2 regions of the Pontibacillus salicampi genome follow, and region 2 is predicted to be linked to the other one. Evidence: a T-box and tRNA genes for the amino acid it is inferred to sense, from the RefSeq annotation. Region 2 holds a T-box; the other holds one or more tRNA genes.
What was found. A T-box is a leader RNA that pairs with one kind of tRNA and senses whether it is charged. The one in region 2 lies ahead of ACFFGV_RS02360 (valine--tRNA ligase), so its partner is inferred to be a tRNA-Val.
Positions count from the first base shown of each region.

Region 1: it encodes a tRNA-Val, which carries the amino acid that the T-box ahead of ACFFGV_RS02360 (valine--tRNA ligase) is inferred to sense. The anticodon was not compared.

Region 1 is NZ_JBHLTP010000011.1:400,907-406,346, forward strand. Features, by position in the region: gene ACFFGV_RS14085 (FIMAH domain-containing protein) at 1-316, shown strand, start outside; gene ACFFGV_RS14090 (outer membrane protein assembly factor BamB family protein) at 327-2,303, shown strand; tRNA gene ACFFGV_RS14095 (tRNA-Val) at 2,475-2,547, opposite strand; gene ACFFGV_RS14100 (hypothetical protein) at 2,685-3,239, opposite strand; gene ACFFGV_RS14105 (sodium:solute symporter family protein) at 3,252-4,880, opposite strand; gene ACFFGV_RS14110 (glycerate kinase) at 4,877-5,440, opposite strand, start outside.
Region 2 is NZ_JBHLTP010000003.1:185,454-190,893, forward strand. Features, by position in the region: gene spoVID (stage VI sporulation protein D) at 1-571, shown strand, start outside; gene ACFFGV_RS02355 (phosphotransferase) at 659-1,687, shown strand; gene ACFFGV_RS20870 (YszA family small membrane protein) at 1,684-1,872, opposite strand; T-box leader at 2,070-2,305, shown strand; gene ACFFGV_RS02360 (valine--tRNA ligase) at 2,432-5,080, shown strand; gene ACFFGV_RS02365 (bifunctional folylpolyglutamate synthase/dihydrofolate synthase) at 5,167-5,440, shown strand, end outside.

The DNA.
Region 1 (5,440 bases), on a different contig from region 2:
AGTAATGTATAAAGAAACCACGTATAAAACAGATTCGATTGACATAACCGTTGAAGTCACTTCCCATTCCTTTCAAGACTATCTGGATCAAAGAGCCAAACAAGGAGACCTTCCCCGCTCCATGTACAAGAAATTAGAGAATCAATGGAGACAGGTACACCATCACAAGAATAATGGGAGAACCGAACAAGCAAGGCATCACCTTTCCGTTATGGAGAAGCACCTGGAAAAGTGGAAACCCGAAGAAACGAATACCAAACAGGCGCTTTTGATCGATCTTGACTATTATGGTAGCCAAGTATTGGAGGAGGAATAAAGTGAAAAACATGATAAGTCTTTTCGTAATGTTTCTGTTCATCGTTTCAGGCATCGGTGCCCTGGAAGTCCATGCTGACAATGTCAAGAAGGTAGGAACGCCCCATTATAGTGTAGCAATTATGGGTGCATCCTATGGAAGCAGCAGCACAGAAACTGATGGCTATATATACACCGTCGCCAATGGTGACCCTGCCGTCTTAAACGTCATTGACGCCCAAACAGGAGAACGAGTCGATAGCCTCCCATTAGAAGGCGCCTCCTTCTCCTGGGGTGTTGCCCACGATGACAATGGCTATGTGTACATCGCTGGTAGTGACAAATTCTATCAATATACCATTGAAACAGGAGAGCTTCGTGCATTTGGTAGGCCTGTTCCATCTGAAAACTATTTATGGCGCATCGCCGTAGATAACCAAGGACGTGTATTCGGAGGTACGTATCCAAACGGGAAAGTGTATATGTACAACCCTGAAACCGATGCTTTCCGGGATTATGGTACTGTTGTCGAAGGGCAAAAATATGTCCGCAGTATTGACGTGGATAACAAAGGGAATGTGTACGCTGGAACTGGTACATCCGGAGCCCACATTGTACGAATCGATATTGATACAGGAGAAAAAGAAGAAATCACCCTACCAGAACCATACCAGGACCAAAAGACCGTTTACGATTTAGACGTCAAAAAACAGCACCTCTTTGCCAGAGTAACAAACTCCGCTACTCTGCTAGTCTATGACCTACGAAAAGGAAAATGGGTAGACGAAATAAAGGATGTAAAGGGTCTCGATGTTTCTGATGCAGGTCCTGGAAACAAAGTGTACCTTATTAAAAATGATGCCACCCTATACGAATACAAATTAAACCAGTACAAGTTAAAAGCCACACCAATGAACGGACTGTGGAGCGCGAGAGATTTCGGCTGGATGAAATATAAGGAAAAAGGCTACCCTGGGAAAAGTCTCGTTTCCATCCGCTATGATGGAAACTATTGGATCTATAACCCCATTACCGAAAACCACAAAATGCTCCAAGCAGATATTAAAGGGGAGCCCATCGACATCCAATCCATTGGAGTCGGACCAGATAACAACATCTATACAAGTGCCTATATGGTAGGAGGACTTACCAAATACACCCCTTCTACAGAGGAATTCGAGCGCTATAGCGGCAACGGACAAACCGAGGGCATGATATCAACCGACAACTATCTTTACCTCGGCACCTATCCAGGAGCAAATGTATTTCAATACAACCCAAACCAACCATACGAGCTTGACCCCATCAAACCAGAAGAAGCGTCCAACCCGAATTTATTATTCTCCCTTAAAGAAGAAGGGCAGGATAGACCCTTTGCCCTTACAGAAGGAGATGGAAATGTATTTGTCGGCACCGTACCAGACTACGATAAACTAGGTGGTTCTTTGAGTACTATCGACGAATCATCTGGTACGCATAACACGTACTATAACATCGTAGATAACCAAAGCATCATCTCCCTCACCTATCAGGATGGTATTGTCTACGGCGGAACAAGTATTTGGGGAGGGCTTGGTGTAGAACCAACAGAAGAAAACGGGAAGCTTTTCATTTGGGATCCAGCTTCTGCATCGAAAACCTACGAAACGGTACCTATTCCCGGTCATGGAGCTGTAACCGAAGTAGCATTCGATGATGACGGGTACCTTTGGGGCATTACAATTAATACGATCTTCAAATTTAATCCAGAAACGAAAGATATCGTCCAATCGAAGAAACTATTTAATTTTAACTGGGATCAGCTAAGCCACTCATGGAGAAGTGCTCATTTAGAGTATGATAAGAGTGAAGGTCAATTTTATGGAAGAACCCAGGAAGGTATATTCCGCTTCAACCCTGATACTTGGGAATATGGAGTACTGGAGCCAAATGCAAGCTTGTTTGCAATGGATGATAATGGTGATATTTATTTTGCAAGAGGAACAGAATTATTTAGATATGTAAGGTAGTGTTCGTAGCAACAGGAAGCGTAATTAACATACAAAGGGGCATCCTACTATGGGATGTCCTCCTTGTTCATCCTTATTCCAATAACTAGAAATAATCATTCTGTTTCCATAAATCTTATGACACATCATAAAAAATCCCTAAAGCCTTAAAGGCTCTAGGGATTTACTGTATGATTCCGACTGGGCTCGAACCAGCGACCTCTACCCTGTCAAGGTAGCGCTCTCCCAGCTGAGCTACGGAATCGTGTGGGAAATTATGGTGCTTTGCTTTTATTAAGACATTTATTAATATACCGCTTTCTTTCGTTGGTGTCAATAGATTTCGATATGGTTACTGTAATATGCAGCATCCGGTGGGTGTGGGCACCGGATGCTTGCTGGCTATTGGCTAACAGCTTTTGTGGTGCCATTTTCTGCGATATAGGTTAGTACAGTATCTTTAATGGTTAAGTCTATTTTCCCAGTAATGCTGTCCACGCAGATGATGTCATAGGTGTTGTGTTTGTTATGAATATAGCCAATCCAATAAGGGACGTGCAGGGTCCATTGATTCTGTATGCTGACGTTAATGTGCTGGCGTTTCTTTTCCTTTGTGAATAACTCCCAGTAGATGGCGTTATGGGCTTCTTCCTTGGTGATGGGGTGATGAGTCGGGAAGAAGCCTCGTTGTTGCTGTGTTGTATGAATCTCGTAGTCTACTGGTAAGATTGCTTTGATGTTGTTGATTGGTTCAATGGCGATTCTGCCTTCCATGCCCTCCTGAATGCTGTGTGTGGCTGCGTGATAGTCAGAGCAACAGAAGGGGATATGCATCTGCTCGATGGACACGAGTCTGTTGGTGTTGCGTATTTTTTTCCACCAGTTTGATTGCAAATGGGCTTTTATGTTGGTCGTTGCTTGTTGCTTCGTGATGGTGGATGCTAGATAATGATTCATTAAAATGCCTCCTTATAGGTTTTGCAAGTATAAGAGAAAGGCGATTACGGCAAAGAAGTAGAGCACCAGATATAACGGCCATCTTTTTGTTTTTTGTGCTTCCTCGTACTCTTCTTGACTGATGGAGCTTGCTGCTTCAGCACGAGATGCTAGCTTGTCCTGTATCTCGCTTTTTCGTTCCAGGGTAAGCCCTTCCACTTTTTCGGCTGTTGGCTTTGCAAACGCTTGACTAGCTAAATAGCCGAGAGTTATTGCAACAACAGCGCCAACCAGGTTGTTGTATAGCCAAGACACCTCTGCAAAGGTGGTTACCATCCATACGGAGACCATGCCGGCGATTACTCCGATAAAGGCCCCTGTTCCGTTGGCACGGCGGGTAAAAATAGCTAGAATGAATACTCCTAACAATGCACCGTAGAAATAAGAGCCGACCTTGTTAACTGCTTCAATAACAGGTCCAAGATTGCCAGCGAAGAAGGCAAAGATAGTAGCATAGATTCCCCAGAAAACAGTAGCGTAACGGGATGCTTTTAGATAATGTTCTTCCGATGCATTCTTCTTATAAAACTTTCGATAAAAGTCTCGAATGGATACGGCTGATAAGGAGTTCAGGGCAGAGTCGAGACTGGACATGGCTGCGGCGAATACCCCTGCCATTATTAGTCCCGATATACCGATTGGAAGCTCATTCACAACGAATTTAGGGAAGAGCTCATTCAAGTTTTCGACGTCTGGTGTTCCTGCGTATTGGTAGTAGATGTATAGTAGAACACCTATTAATAAGAATAATAGCATTTGTGGGATCATGAGTACTCCGCTCAATACGAGCGATAGTTTACTTTCACGGATAGACTTACTCGTCAAGACACGCTGAATTTGGCTTTGGTCTGTACCAAAATAGGAAGCGTGCAGGAAGAAGCCACCGAGAACCCCTGCCCAAATAGTATATTCAATTGATAAATCAAAGGAGAAATCCAAGGAATTAAGCATACCCGTGTTGGCTGCTGTATTCATTACTTCTCCCCAGCCTCCTGGTACGTCCTGAAAGATCACGAAAATGCTTAGTCCAGCGCCAATCCATAGGACAACCATTTGGATAACATCAGTCCATATAACAGCACTAATTCCCCCAAGGACGGTGTAGGAAACAGCTAGTACTGCCATAATGATAATGGTCAAGCTCACATCCATGCCGGTCACAACAGATAGAACAAGCGCTGGTGCGTATAACACAACTCCTGTGCCAAGTCCGCGTGCTATGAGAAATAGTGCGGCGGTTAGTGTTCTTGTTTTGACATCAAAGCGACGTTCTAAATACTCATACGCTGTGTACACTTCTGTTCTATAGAAGAAGGGTACGATTGTTGCGATGAGGAACGCCATGGCCAGCGGGACGTTAATAAACGTTGTCATTCGCGTTAAACCGCCGTCATATCCCCAGCCTGGTGCGCCGATAAAGGTAATCGCACTAGCTTGCGTGGCCATAACGGATAAGCCGATTGCCCACCATGGTATGCTTCTGCCTCCAAGGAAATAGTCTTTCGTCGTTTTCTGCTTCTTGCCGAATGCCGCTCCAACTAAAGCGGTTCCAAGAATGTACACAATGAAAATCACGTAGTCTATTATAGTAAAACTGCTCATGGTGTAACCTCCCCTAATGTGTTGTTTGTGTCTAGCTTCCTAATTTCCATAAAGCGTGTCGCAGCTCGTTGTAACAACATGTCGCCACGTTCCATTGCTTCCTCTAGTGACATGGGCGCATCTACGATTGGTAAAACGGTTAATAAGCCTTCTTGCTTCGATCCTGATACATCCCCCTCGATTGTACCGGCGAAAGCAACGCAAGGTACGTTATAGGTTTTTGCGATACGAGCAATGCCCACTGGGACTTTGCCGTATAGTGATTGCTCATCCAGCTTCCCTTCACCTGTTAGGACGAGATCTGCCCCTTTAATTCTTTCATGCAAATGACTCCATTGAGCGATAAGCTGAAAGCCGCTCTGGACCGTTGAATGCGGTAATAAACCATATAGGGTAAACCCAAATCCTCCTGCTGCTCCGCTTCCTTCCTTATCACGAAGCTTCTGCCCAAGGTGTGCTTCGAGAACATCAGCATAGTGTGTCATATTGCTTTCGAAGGCTTCCTGCTGTTCCTGCTGTACTCCTTTTTGAGGTCCAAAAACGGAGACTGCTCCTTCTTC
Region 2 (5,440 bases):
TTCATCACCAGAAGAGTCAGCATCATCCTTCCCGTCTATCCCGTCTTATGGTGGGTATGAAGATTTAGGTCAGCGATTTCATTTTGATGTAAAGTACGAAGATGAACCGCAAGCAGAAGTAGAAGAAAGAAATACGTACACACCTCCCTCTTCTCTAGAAGAGCCTGATTATGTTGAGGAAGAGGAAGAAGAACAGGCCCAAGGAGGCAGATGGAATTTCACCAAATCTCAGTCGTTCTCTGAGTTTTTTGGTAATCTGGAAAAGGCTGATACACCTGACGTGGACGATGAGGAAGAAGAGTATGAGTATGAATACGAGGAAGAGGACGAAGAGGAGTATGATAGAACGGAAGAAGCAGTGCCTCCAGATGCAAGGTATTTAACCTCTATGTTTGGTGGGGAAGAAGAGCCGTACACAAAGATGCGGATGTGTATAGTTCAAGACAGTGATACATTGGGTTCATTGGCGCAGAAATATAAAATTCCTCCTACTCATTTAAGTCGTGTCAATAATTTGGGCGATGACGATGTTTCAGCAGGACAGATCTTATATATACCATCTAAAGCATAAAAAGGAGCAGGGGGCTGACAGTCGAATAGGCGTCAGCCTCTTTTCCTGTAAAGCAAACGGGTGAACACAAAAAGGGGAGACAAGGAGATGAGTGAACCGTTACAAGAAGTCCTTGCTCATTATGGTTTCTATCCTAATGATATAAGGAAACAGACAGATAAATTATATAAAGTATCTACATCTATCGGTAACATAGCAGTGAAGGAAACTAGTATGACCCAGGAACAGCAGCTTGACTTTATTACAGCATATCAAGGTGCAAATGAACATCAGGTCCCGAGTATTATTCCATTATATATGACTCCTCGGGAGGAATTCTTCGTGCACCATCAGGACAAAACGTATTATGTAATGCCATGGATAGAGGCACCTCACCGGGACTCACCGCCCTATCCGTTTGAATTGTTTTATTCTACTCTAGGAGAAGTCCATCGAAAAACAGCGAAAACCCATGTTGTGAAAAAAGAAGATTTCGAAGAGCGTATGGAGAAGAAGAAGCAAAGGATTGTGCAGGATCGCGATAAGCTAGAAAGCTATGTTATCGAATTTGAGAAGCATCATTATATGGCTCCTTTGGAATTACAGGTGTGTACTCACTTTAGAGATTTATTGCGGATTTACGAAATGTCTGAGGAATGGTGTGACAGGTTTCTTGAGGATATCGAGGAGGACAAGAAAATCCGCCTTACTTTATGTCATGGGGATTTAAAGCCAAGTCATTTTATTTATGATGAGAATAAACCGTATTTGCTGAATTGGGAAAGAGCATCCTGGAACTATGCTGTTTTTGACTTAACCTCTTATTATTGGAATATTATTCGTTATCATGATGCACCTGTAGAGCAATTGATCTCTACCTTTTCTTCTTATGAAGATAAATTTAATTTATTGAATTCAGAGCGATGTTTATTTGCCCTTTATATATTAAATACTGATCATTATATAGATCAAGTCGATGCTTATGTAGGAGGCGCCCGAGACAGCGGGCAGCCATTTCTTGTTCAGAAATTAGAACGCTCTTACTTTGTTCTTCAGCATGCATTGAGTGTACAGGAGCAGCTTAGTAATGCAAGAACATTTATTCAACAGCAAGAGGAACAAAGTGAAGAAGCTTAAATCCATTTAAGGTAGAAGGCAAAATATAACCCAAGCCATACACCTAAAATAAAAACATCGAATGTGGTTGGGAACAGCAATGTGCGGCATAGTTGGAATATTAAAATAGGGAGACAGCATTTCTCTAATATTAGCAGCCACTGGCGGCACCAGGGAGGAAGTTTGTACCGATAATATTGCCCCATCACCTATAACCTCCTTTATAAGAGTTCACGAGAAGACGATAAGAGTGTTACGTAAGAAAATAGCTTGCCTGTCAGCAAATATCCTACCTCTACCCTATCTTATGAAGAATACGCCCTTGTTGGTGAATGAAAGTTTTTTGCAGCAAGGATTGACTTAATGATGTAAATGTGGATAAAATATAAATACAATTAAGATGCGAAATGCCGTGACGGGGAAGAGTACGTACATCAAACCCTTGCAGAGAGAGAACGATTTGCTGAGAAGTTCTTAGGTGCTTGAGTACAGAAGGTCGCCCTAGATGCAGCTTCTTTGAAGAGCTAGTAGAAGAAGCCGGATAATATTCCGTTAACAATGGAAGTGTTTAGGTAGGGGGAAGTCTATCCTCATATCTAGAAATAAAGGTGGTACCGCGAAGCCCTTTTCGTCCTTTACATAGGATGAGAAGGGCTTTTTTGTTTAGCGTAATGTCATAAAATAACAGGAAATACGGCGTTGCTGCTATTCATGCCACTCCTTCCAAAACTTCGGGAAGGCAATAATTTGAGGAGGGAATCTGATATGGATAACGAACAGATGGATGTTTCATTACCGACTAAATATGATCCTAATACGATTGAGAAAGGGCGCTACGATTTTTGGGTACAAGGAAAGTTCTTTGAGGCAAAGGATGATGCTTCTAAGGAACCTTACACCGTTGTTATTCCACCCCCTAACGTAACAGGTCGTTTACACCTTGGTCATGCTTGGGATACAACACTGCAAGATATTATTACTCGAGTGAAACGGATGCAGGGCTATGATGTACTGTGGTTACCGGGGATGGACCATGCTGGAATTGCGACTCAATCCAAAGTAGAAGCAAAGCTGAAAGAACAAGGGAAGAGTCGCTATGATCTTGGCAGAGAAGGATTCCTAGAACAGGCTTGGGATTGGAAAGAGGAATATGCAAGCTTTATTCGTCAACAATGGGAGAAGCTTGGACTTGGATTAGATTATTCGAGGGAGCGTTTCACACTGGATGACGGGTTGTCAAAAGCGGTTCGAGAAGTATTTGTTACCCTTTATGAGAAAGGTCTCATTTACCGAGGGGAATATATCATTAATTGGGATCCTGATACGAAAACCGCACTTTCCGATATAGAGGTTATTTATCAAGAAGTACAAGGGCACTTTTACCATATGCGCTATCCTTTAGTAGATGGCAGTGACCATATTGAAATTGCAACGACTCGACCAGAGACCATGCTAGGAGATACAGCAGTTGCTGTTCACCCGGATGACGAACGCTATCAGCATTTGATTGGCAAAAAAGTAAAGCTGCCAATTGTTGGTCGCGAAATCGAAATCGTAGCAGATGATTATGTGGATATGGAATTTGGCAGCGGGGCTGTTAAGATTACACCAGCACACGATCCTAACGATTTTGAGATTGGGAATCGGCACAACCTAGAACGTGTACTCGTCATGAATGAAGATGGTACGATGAATGAGAGAGCTGGTTCATACCAGGGGATGGATCGGTTTGAATGCAGAAAGCGGTTGATTAAGGATCTTCAAGAAGAGGGAGTATTATTCAAGATTGAAGAGCACATGCATTCAGTTGGTCACTCAGAACGGAGCGGGGCTGTCGTGGAGCCGTATTTGTCTACACAATGGTTCGTAAAAATGGGACCCCTTGCCGATCAGGCAATTGAGTTGCAAGGAGGGGAAGATAAAGTCAACTTTATTCCAGACCGTTTTGAGAAAACATATCTTGGCTGGATGGAGAACATTAGAGACTGGTGTATTTCCCGTCAGTTATGGTGGGGGCATCGTATACCTGCCTGGTATCATAAAGAAACAGGTGAATTGTATGTAGGCAGGGAGGAACCGAAGGACTTAGAAAACTGGGTTCAAGACAATGACGTACTCGACACGTGGTTCTCTTCAGCGTTATGGCCGTTTTCTACGATGGGCTGGCCAGATGAAGAAAGCTCAGATTACAATCGCTATTTTCCAACCGGTGTGCTAGTTACTGGTTATGATATTATTTTCTTCTGGGTATCTCGCATGATTTTCCAATCTATTGAGTTTACTGGTCGTCGTCCATTTGAAGATGTATTAATCCACGGATTGGTACGAGATGCGGAAGGCCGAAAAATGAGTAAATCACTAGGTAATGGTGTAGATCCTATGGATGTAATTGATAAATACGGTGCTGACTCCCTTCGTTATTTCCTTTCTACGAGCTCTACACCAGGCCAGGATTTACGTTTCATGTGGGATAAAGTAGAGGCGACATGGAACTTTGCCAACAAGATTTGGAATGCTTCTCGATTTGCCCTCATGAATATGGGGAACATTACGTATGATGAAATTAATCTAGAGGGTGAGAAATCCCTTGCTGACCAATGGATATTAACAAGATTGAATGAAACCATTGAAGAGGTAACAAAGAATATTGATAAATATGAGTTTGGTGAAGCAGGTCGTCATTTATATAATTTCATCTGGGATGAGTTGTGTGACTGGTATATTGAAATGGCGAAGCTGCCGTTATATGGAGAGGATGAGGCTAAGAAACAAACGACTCGTTCTGTTCTTGCTTATGTACTCGATCACACAATGCGTATGCTTCACCCATTCATGCCATTTATTACGGAAGAGATTTGGCAGGCGTTACCGACTAAGGGAGATTCTATTACAATTGCTCAATGGCCAGAGGGCCGTGCAGACTTGCACAATGAACAAGCTTCTGAAGAAATGAAACGACTGGTATCGATTATCCGTTCCGTTCGTAACATTCGAGCTGAAGTAGATACGCCAATGTCCAAGCAAATTCAATTAATGATTAAGGCCTCTGATGAAAAGGTAGCAGCACAACTAGATACCAATCGTCACTATCTAGAACGATTCTGTAACCCGAGTGATCTTATTATTGATTCCACTCTTCAGGCTCCAGAAAAAGCGATGTCGGCAGTTATTACAGGAGCAGAAATTTATTTGCCTTTAGAAGGCTTGATTGATATTGAGGAAGAGATTGCACGTCTTGAAAAAGAGCGTAAGAAATGGGACGATGAAGTAAATCTTGTTCAGAAAAAGCTATCTAATGAGAAATTTGTCAATAAAGCTCCAGAGCATATTGTGCAGGCTGAGCGAGAAAAGGAACAAGATTACATGGAAAAGCGTTCCAAAGTGGAGGAACGAATTCAAGAATTAAAATCTTAATGTAAACAAGACAGCGTATAAAGACGGATCCATTTGGGTTCGTCTTTGTTACTACATAGAAGCATGGGAAACGAGGTAGAAATTGTATGGATTTTCAAGAGGCACTAGATTGGATTCATAGCCGCCATAAATTTGGTATTCGACCAGGCTTAGACCGAATGCATTGGTTAATGGACAAATTGGGAAACCCTGAACAGCAGTTCAAGGCTATTCATGTGGCAGGGACAAATGGGAAGGGGTCTACTATCTCTTTCCTAAGACACATATTAGGAGAAGCGGGTTGGAGAGTTGGTACTTTTACTTCCCCTCATGTTATTCATTTTAATGAACGCATTAGCATCAATGGGGTGTTTCTAGAGA